Regions from separate parts of the Phyllobacterium sp. 22552 genome, predicted to be linked through region 2. Evidence: predicted binding sites of a transcription regulator. Region 2 holds the regulator's gene; the other holds the start of a gene.
The links. The regulator HrcA, encoded in region 2, represses chaperone genes, less so after heat shock. The targets are predictions, from matches to a motif close to GTTAGCACTCNCNNNNNGNGAGTGCTAAC.

Region 1 (4,400 bases), on a different contig from region 2:
ATTTCGTTTTGGCAAACGCGCGGCTGATGAACGCCGCACATTTGGATATCTGCGCTTTGAGGTCATTGCCGGCCTTATTAATGCGCTCGCACTTTTCGCCATTCTTGTCTGGATCGCCATCGAAGCCTTTGAGCGGTTTCGCAATCCCGGCGAGGTCCTCGCGGGTCCAATGTTTATCGTCGCAACGATAGGACTGCTCGTAAATATCGGCGTCTTCTGGATTTTGACCCGCGGCGACAAGGATCACGTCAACATCAAAGGTGCGATCTTGCACGTTCTTGGCGACCTGCTTGGTTCCGTAGCTGCCATTACGGCATCGGTCATTATCTATTATACTGGTTGGACACCAATCGACCCGATCCTTTCGGTCTTCGTGTGCTTGTTGATCCTGCGCAGCGCTTGGGCACTTCTGCGCAATTCCCTGCATATTCTGCTTGAAGGCGCCCCGGAAAATGCCAAGCCGGAAGAAATCGAACAGCACTTGATGAAAACGGTCTCCGACCTGGCTGGCGTACGCCATGTCCACGTCTGGATGATCACATCCGGCAAGGCGCTGGCAACCTTGCATGTGAAGCCAAAAGAGGGCAGCGATCCGCGCCTGCTGGTGAAAGCCGTCGAGGCGGAGCTGATCAAAAAATTCGAGATCGAGCATTCGACCATTGCCATCGATTTTGCCGATGCTACCGGCGACTGCTGTCTTGGCATCGACACCTCCGGCGAACATGACCACGATCACGGGGAGGATGACCATAGCGGCCACGGTGATCATGATCATGCAGCGCATGACCATAGCCATGAAGGTCACAAACATTGAGCAAAATAACGATACCATCCCAGCTTGATACGACCATCCTCGCCGAGACATTCAAACTGCTTGGCGACCCGACGCGACTACGAATCCTGTTCTTTTGTCTCGAACACCCACGCTCCGTCGGCGACATTGCGGCAAGCCTGGATTTGTCGCAATCATTGGTCAGTCACCACTTGCGATTACTGCGTGGGGCGCGTCTGGTGCGCGGCAACCGGCAGGCAAAGCAGATTTTTTATGAACTTGCTGACAAACATGTCAGCGACATGCTTGTCGATATGGCGCATCACGTATGCGAGGATAGTGACGACTAAAACTGCTTCATCGGATCGTTTTATACTTCAGGTAAGGCGCTCACCAAAGTTCTGGGCTCTTTTTCAAAGGACAAGTTGCCGCAATGGCGCGCAATCAAAGACAGCACATGCACATTGCTCGAGCGCTGGATGGTGAAATAGCGATGGAGCCTACCGGGGCCCTGCTATCTGAGTATGACGGCGTCCAACCTGGAACTTCGAATCCACCAATGTCATGAAAATTTCATCGCCTTTCCCTTGACTCTTTCGACCCCTCCCACTATCTCCGGCTCCAGTTAGCACTCACTATCAACGAGTGCTAATAACGCGAATGGCACAACTGTTTGCGAAACCGTTTTGACACCAACATCAAGGGTTCTAACCATGGCCAAGACCAAGTTCCGCCCGCTTCACGACCGCGTCGTAGTACGCCGCGTTGAATCGGAAGCAAAGACTGCAGGCGGCATCATCATTCCGGATACTGCCAAGGAAAAGCCACAGGAAGGCGAAATCGTCTCCGTAGGCACAGGCGCTCGTGACGAAGCTGGCAAGCTCATACCGCTCGATGTCAAGGCAGGCGATCACATCCTGTTCGGCAAGTGGTCCGGCACGGAAGTCAAGATCGGCGGCGAAGATCTGCTGATCATGAAGGAATCCGACATTCTCGGCATCCTCGGCTAATCACCGTCACCCAATAATATTTCGATCAAACCGGGTTAAATCCCAGGAGAGATAAAATGGCTTCTAAAGAAGTAAAATTCGGCCGCGACGCGCGTGAGCGCATGCTGCGCGGCGTTAATATCCTTGCAGATGCAGTCAAGGTAACGCTCGGCCCGAAAGGCCGTAACGTTGTCATCGACAAGTCCTTCGGCGCTCCACGCATCACCAAGGACGGCGTGACTGTTGCCAAGGAAATCGAACTTGAAGACAAGTTCGAAAACATGGGCGCACAGATGGTCCGTGAAGTCGCTTCGAAGACGAACGACATCGCTGGCGACGGCACCACGACTGCTACTGTTCTTGCTCAGGCAATCGTTCAGGAAGGCGGCAAGGCTGTTGCTGCTGGCATGAACCCGATGGATCTGAAGCGCGGCATCGATCTTGCTGTTGCAGAAGTCGTCAAGCAGCTCGGCAAGAGCGCCAAGAAGATCAAGACTTCGGAAGAAGTTGCGCAGGTTGGCACGATCTCTGCCAATGGCGAGACCGAAATCGGCGAAATGATTGCCAAGGCAATGCAGAAGGTCGGCAACGAGGGTGTCATCACCGTTGAAGAAGCCAAGACCGCTGAAACCGAACTGGAAGTCGTTGAAGGCATGCAGTTCGATCGCGGCTACCTGTCGCCATACTTCGTCACCAACCCTGAAAAGATGGTTGCTGATCTTGAAGATGCTTACATCCTTCTTCATGAAAAGAAGCTCTCGAACCTTCAGGCTCTTTTGCCAGTTCTCGAAGCTGTTGTTCAGACTTCCAAGCCACTCGTCATCATTTCTGAAGACGTAGAAGGCGAAGCTCTTGCTACGCTCGTTGTCAACAAGCTGCGCGGCGGTCTGAAGATTGCGGCTGTAAAGGCTCCTGGCTTCGGCGATCGCCGCAAGGCAATGCTTGAAGACATCGCTATCCTTACTGGCGGTCAGGTTATTTCCGAAGACCTCGGCATCAAGCTCGAAAGCGTTACGCTCGACATGCTCGGCCGCGCCAAGAAGGTGTCGATCACCAAGGAAAACACCACGATCGTTGACGGTCATGGCAAGAAGGGTGAAATCAACGCCCGCGTCGGCCAGATCAAGCAGCAGATCGATGAAACAACTTCCGACTACGACCGTGAGAAGCTGCAGGAACGTCTTGCCAAGCTCGCTGGCGGTGTTGCAGTTATCCGCGTTGGCGGTGCAACGGAAGTTGAAGTGAAGGAAAAGAAGGACCGCGTTGACGACGCTCTCAACGCAACGCGTGCTGCTGTTGAAGAAGGCATTGTTCCTGGCGGTGGTGTTGCTCTTCTACGTGCCTCTGCGAACCTTACTCTTAAGGGCGCAAATTCCGATCAGGATGCAGGCATCAACATCGTTCGTCGTGCTCTGCAGGCTCCGGCTCGTCAGATCGCAACAAATGCTGGCGATGAAGCTTCCATCGTTGTTGGCAAGATTCTTGAAAGCAAGAAAGAAACCTACGGCTACAATGCGGCCAATGGTGAATATGGCGATCTGATCGTCATGGGCATTGTTGATCCAGTCAAGGTTGTTCGTACTGCTCTGCAGGACGCAGCATCGGTTGCAGGTCTTCTAGTCACCACCGAAGCCATGATTGCCGAAGCTCCTAAGAAGGACAATGGCGGTGCTCCCCAGATGCCAGGCGGCGGAATGGGCGGCATGGGCGGCATGGACTTCTAAGAAGTCCTCTCCCTATAGAATACGGAAAAGGCGGGTTTCGACCCGCCTTTTTTGTTGTACGAGTAAGCGTTTTTATTCGGCAGCTTGAGCGAAAGGCGGAGTGATTTCCGTAGCCTTGTTCGCGGAATCGAAGCTGGCCCGCGCATTGGCGATACGCGTTTCATTTTGGATGGCGAAGTCAGCAAGGTTGCGCACCGGCACAAGCAGATCGCGTCCAAGATCGGTAAGCTCATAATCCACACGCGGCGGGATTGTCGGAAACACCGTTCTCGTTACAAAACCGTCGCGCTCCAAGCCACGCAAAGTGCTGGTAAGCATTTTTTGAGAAATGCCATCAATCGAGCGTTTCAACTCGTTGAACCGCATTGAACCAGCGCCCAAATAATTAACGACCAGCACGGTCCACTTATCTCCGACACGGGAAAGAATCTGGTGGACCGCACCACAGGCAGGAGTTACCTCAAAGTGCTTCGGTTTCAAAAAAGTGCCTCCTTGCTAGAACTTTTAACAGTCACCTATATAGCTCCGGTCACAAATAGTTACCATCCCAAGATAAGGATTTCTGAAAATGGCAAAACTAAAAATCGGCGTCATCGTCGGCAGCACGCGCATTGGCCGGTTCGCCGAGTTTCCTGCCAAATGGATCGCTGACGTTGCAAGCCAACGCGATGATTTAGAGGTCGAGATTGTCGACCTGCTAGACTATCCTATGCATTTCTTTGGTGAAGAACGCAGCACGACGGCGGAAAGCGAAACCGCCGAGCGCTGGAAGAAGAAGATGCGCTCTTTCGACGGATTTATTTTCACTGTCGCAGAGTACAACCACGCGCCAACTGCCGTGCTGAAGAATGCGATAGATCTTGGTGAGTTCATTCAAAAGCCAGTCGCTTTTGTGGGATATGGTGGTGTCGGCGG
Region 2 (4,400 bases):
CGATCCGGCTTTCCGCAAAAATCGCCCACGAATATGGCCGCGAAGTATCGATGACGCTTTCGGATCCATTCTGTGTAGACAGATATCGTGACGAATTTCTTGATTTGATGCGTTCAGGCACGGTCGACATAGTCTTTGCCAACGAAGCCGAGTTGAAATCATTGTACCAAACCGATGATTTCGAAACCGGTTTGGAGTTGATCCGCAAGGATTGCAAGCTGGCTGCGATCACACGCTCCGAAAGAGGCTCGGTCGTCGTGTCGGGGGATGTAACCGTTTCAGTTCCGGCAATAGCAATTGAAGAACTGGTGGATACAACCGGGGCAGGTGATCTTTATGCTGCGGGCTTTCTGTTTGGTTATACCAGTGGCCGGTCATTGACCGACTGTGCAAAACTTGGCTCGCTGACAGCTGGACTCGTAATCCAGCAGATCGGTCCTCGCCCTCAACAAAATCTGAAGACGGCAGCTGAACAGGCGGGGTTGCTATAAACCTATTCCGAGCGGATATAACCGTCCCGCTTGAGTTCCTCATCGGTGCGGCCGGGCTTGTGATAGTTGGGTAATATCCAGCCGAAATATAGCGCTCCGCCGCGAACGGCAAAAGCGGCGAGCGCGGCTGCAACTGCTGCGATCTCGGGAGCAACGGAGAGTTTGTACAAAAGCGTATACGCGCTGGAGCCAGCCAACGCCGCCGTGACGTAAATCTCGCGGCGCATGAGCACCGACGGTTCGCCAGAAACGATATCACGCAATATACCACCAAAGGTTGCGGTCAAAATTCCCGTTACAACTGCGATTGTGGAATCGAAGCCCAGAGCCAGTCCTTTGGCAGCACCAAGAACACTATAGGCCGCAAGGCCCATCGCATCGAGCCACAACAGCAAGCGATAGCGCGACTCAAGTAAGTTTGCCGAGAAATAGACAATGAAGGCAGCTGCCATGCAGACGAGCAAATTGCCCGGGTCCTCAACCCAAAACACCGGAACGCCCAAAATGAGATCGCGTAACGTGCCGCCGCCGATCCCGGTAACAGCAGCCAGAAAGATAAAGGCTATTATATCGAGTTGTCGCCGGGAAGCGGCAAGCGCGCCCGTGGCAGCAAACACAAACACGCCCGCATAATTGAATATCTGAATCATGGTCATGGGCAGTGCTCCGCGCATTTATCTGGCTGGAAGATACAGCACGCAGCGGCCAAAATGAAAAGAGCCGCGTCCCTTGGGGATGCGGCTCTTTCAATCACTCAGATTGGCTCAGGCGTCTTTTTCCGCTTGTGGATTAATTGGGCCGGGTTCAGGTTGACCTTCAGCCGCGGCCTGCTTGGGGCCACCTTTGGAAACACCAACCAGAGCCGGGCGCAGCATGCGGTCGCCAATAACGAAACCGGACTGTGCTACCTGCAACACTGTGTTGTGCGGAACATCCGCATTTGGGATTTCAAACATTGCCTGATGGAAATTCGGGTCAAATTTTTGGCCCTGCGGTTCAATCTTCTTGACGCCGTGGCGCTCCAGAGCCGACATCAGCGAGCGTTCGGTAATTTCCACGCCTTCAGCCAGTGCCTTGAAGCCAGCATCACCCTGCGCCAGCGCATCAGCGGGAATCGCCTCCAGCGCGCGCTTCAGATTGTCTGAAACCGAGAGTACATCACGCGCAAAGTTTGCAACCGAATAGCTGCGCGCATCATGCACGTCACGAGCGGTGCGCTTGCGCAAATTTTCCATGTCGGCGGCAAGGCGGAGAAGCTGATCTTTCAGGTCGCCATTTTCCGCGCGCAGCTTGTCCAGCTCGGCCCAGTTTTGAGCATTTGTCTCGACTTCGTCTTCATTGGCCAGAGCATATTCCTCGGCCTTGCGCGATTTCAGAAAATCATCGGCAGCGCGTTTCAGCGCATCGCGATCACGCGGATTTTTCAGATCGCGCTGATCGAGATCAGGTGTGTCGTGATTGTTCTTTTCGTCAGTCATCTATCCAGTCCGTCCTATATTCGTAAGTTGCGCTGGATATCGAGGTTTAGCGTCCGAAAATCAAGTGCAAACCGCGCTAACGCAAGAGTCTTGAGACAAGTTGTGCCGTATAGTCCACCATCGGTACGATGCGGGCATAGTTCAACCGGGTCGGACCAATGACACCAAGCGCACCGATGATACGCTGTTCGGAATCCCGATAGGGCGCAATTACCAAAGAGGAGCCGGATAGCGAAAACAGCTTGTTTTCTGAACCGATGAAAATACGCACACCAGGTCCGGCTTCGGCCAGATCGAGCAGTTGCAGCGTGCCTTCCTTGGTTTCCAGATCATCGAAAAGATGGCGCAGACGTTCCAGATCGGCTTCCGCATGGATGGAATCGAGCAGATTACCCCGGCCCCGGACGATCAGGCGTGCCGGCTGGCCAGCTCCGTCACCACCCCAGATAGCCAGACCCTGCTGCACCAGATGCTGCGAAAGACTATCGAGAGCCTGTTGCGTCTCATCCTTCAGGCGGGCGATTTCCTGCCTTGCCTCGGTAATGGTACGCCCCTGAATATGCGCATTGAGAAAGTTGGATGCTTCGATCAGTTGTGAGGGCGTGACACCGATTGGCAGGTCAATGACACGGTTTTCCACATCGCCATTCTGCGTCACGAGAACCGCCAGGGCTTTGGTTGGTTCCAGCCGCACAAATTCGATGTGTTTCAACGCGCCTTCCACCTTCGTCGCGAGCACAAGGCCCGCGCCGCGCGACATGCCGGACAGGATCTGGCTGGCTTGTGTCAGCACGTTCTCGGCGGTCTGCGCATCACCGGCACGAACCTGCGCCTCAATGGAATTGCGTTCGGAAGATGAAAGATCGCCGACCTCCATGAAGGCATCTACGAAAAAACGCAGCCCAAGCTGTGTGGGCAGGCGTCCTGCGGAAATATGCGGCGCATAAACGAGACCGAGATGTTCAAGATCGCTCATCACATTGCGGATCGTTGCCGGCGACAAGGCGACGGGCAATATGCGGGACAGGTTTCTCGATCCGACAGGTTCACCGTCGCCCAGATAACTTTCGACGATGCGCCGGAAAATATCGCGTGATCTCTGATCGAGCGATTGGAGTGCTTCCGGGGCGACTGCTTTGTTCATTATGCCTCATCTATCTCATGACTGTGCCATAGATATAAGCATTGTTAGAGCAATCATCAAAGCCTTTGCTTCATAACATCATCGCGGTTAAAAGGCGGAAAGCTTATCAACAAGAGGTCTATCCATGCGTCACTCCAAACGAGCCCCCGACGAAATGCGCGCCATTTCCTTTGAGCGCGGCATTTCAAAACATGCCGAGGGCTCGTGCCTGGTTAAATTTGGCGATACCCATGTTTTGTGCACAGCCAGCCTTGAGGAAAAAGTACCGGGTTGGATGCGTAATAGCGGCAAGGGCTGGGTGACAGCGGAATATGGCATGCTGCCCCGTTCGACGGGTGATCGCATGCGCCGTGAGGCATCTTCGGGTAAACAGGGCGGCCGCACGCTTGAGATTCAGCGGCTGATCGCGCGTTCCTTGCGTGCAGTCATTGATCTGCAGGCGCTGGGCGAAGTGCAGATTACGGTTGATTGCGATGTGATTCAGGCCGATGGCGGCACGCGAACTGCGGCAATCACCGGGGGCTGGGTTGCCTTGCATGAATGCTTGCGCTGGATGGAGACACGCCAGATGCTGAAAGTTGACAAGGTTCTCAAGGATCATGTTGCCGCGATTTCATGCGGTATATCCAACGGAACGCCCGTCATTGATCTCGATTATCTGGAAGATTCCACGGCACAGACTGACGCCAATTTTGTCATGACCGGCAAGGGTGGAATTGTTGAGGTGCAGGGTACTGCCGAAGGTGAACCGTTCTCACAGGAAGAATTGCTGGCGCTGATGGATTTGGCCCGTAATGGCATTACGCGGCTGGTCTCACTGCAAAAAATGGCGGTTAGCTAAGAGTAATGACCATGCAGCCATCATCTATTCTGGAAACAGCGCTTTATGTTGATGACGTCGAGGCTGCGGCGCAGTTCTATAGTGGCGTTCTCGGGCTTGAGTGCATTTTGCGGGCAGGGGAAGAATCTGCATTCTTCGTCTGCGGGGCAGGTGTACTCATCGTTTTCAACGCGGAAAAGCTGAAACAGCGCCCCGCTGGTGGGCTGCCTATTCCAAAGCATGGAGCGGAAGGTCCGGGTCATGTGTGTTTTCGCGCCACACGGGATGAAATTGCTGCATGGAAATCCCATCTCGAGAAACATGGCATTGCCATCGAAAGCGAATTCGATTGGCCAAGTGGCGCACATTCGCTTTATTTTCGTGACCCCGCCGGTAATTCGGTCGAGTTCGCCGAACCAAAATTATGGAATCTGAAATGAGAACACTCGAAAAGGGCAAGCTGCTGG

Region 1: a site for HrcA is predicted at 1,397-1,425, ahead of groES (co-chaperone GroES). Genes of this name have one in related genera too.

What each region holds. Positions count from the first base shown of each region.
Region 1 is NZ_JBQENG010000003.1:523,256-527,655, reverse strand. It holds gene ACTJI9_RS09755 (cation diffusion facilitator family transporter) at 1-814, shown strand, start outside; gene ACTJI9_RS09750 (ArsR/SmtB family transcription factor) at 811-1,122, shown strand; gene groES (co-chaperone GroES) at 1,486-1,782, shown strand; gene groL (chaperonin GroEL) at 1,839-3,485, shown strand; gene ACTJI9_RS09735 (winged helix-turn-helix transcriptional regulator) at 3,558-3,965, opposite strand; gene ACTJI9_RS09730 (NADPH-dependent FMN reductase) at 4,054-4,400, shown strand, end outside.
Region 2 is NZ_JBQENG010000004.1:146,503-150,902, reverse strand. It holds gene ACTJI9_RS10850 (adenosine kinase) at 1-491, shown strand, start outside; gene ACTJI9_RS10845 (trimeric intracellular cation channel family protein) at 494-1,147, opposite strand; gene grpE (nucleotide exchange factor GrpE) at 1,256-1,969, opposite strand; gene hrcA (heat-inducible transcriptional repressor HrcA) at 2,046-3,113, opposite strand; gene rph (ribonuclease PH) at 3,238-3,954, shown strand; gene ACTJI9_RS10825 (VOC family protein) at 3,966-4,373, shown strand; gene rdgB (RdgB/HAM1 family non-canonical purine NTP pyrophosphatase) at 4,370-4,400, shown strand, end outside.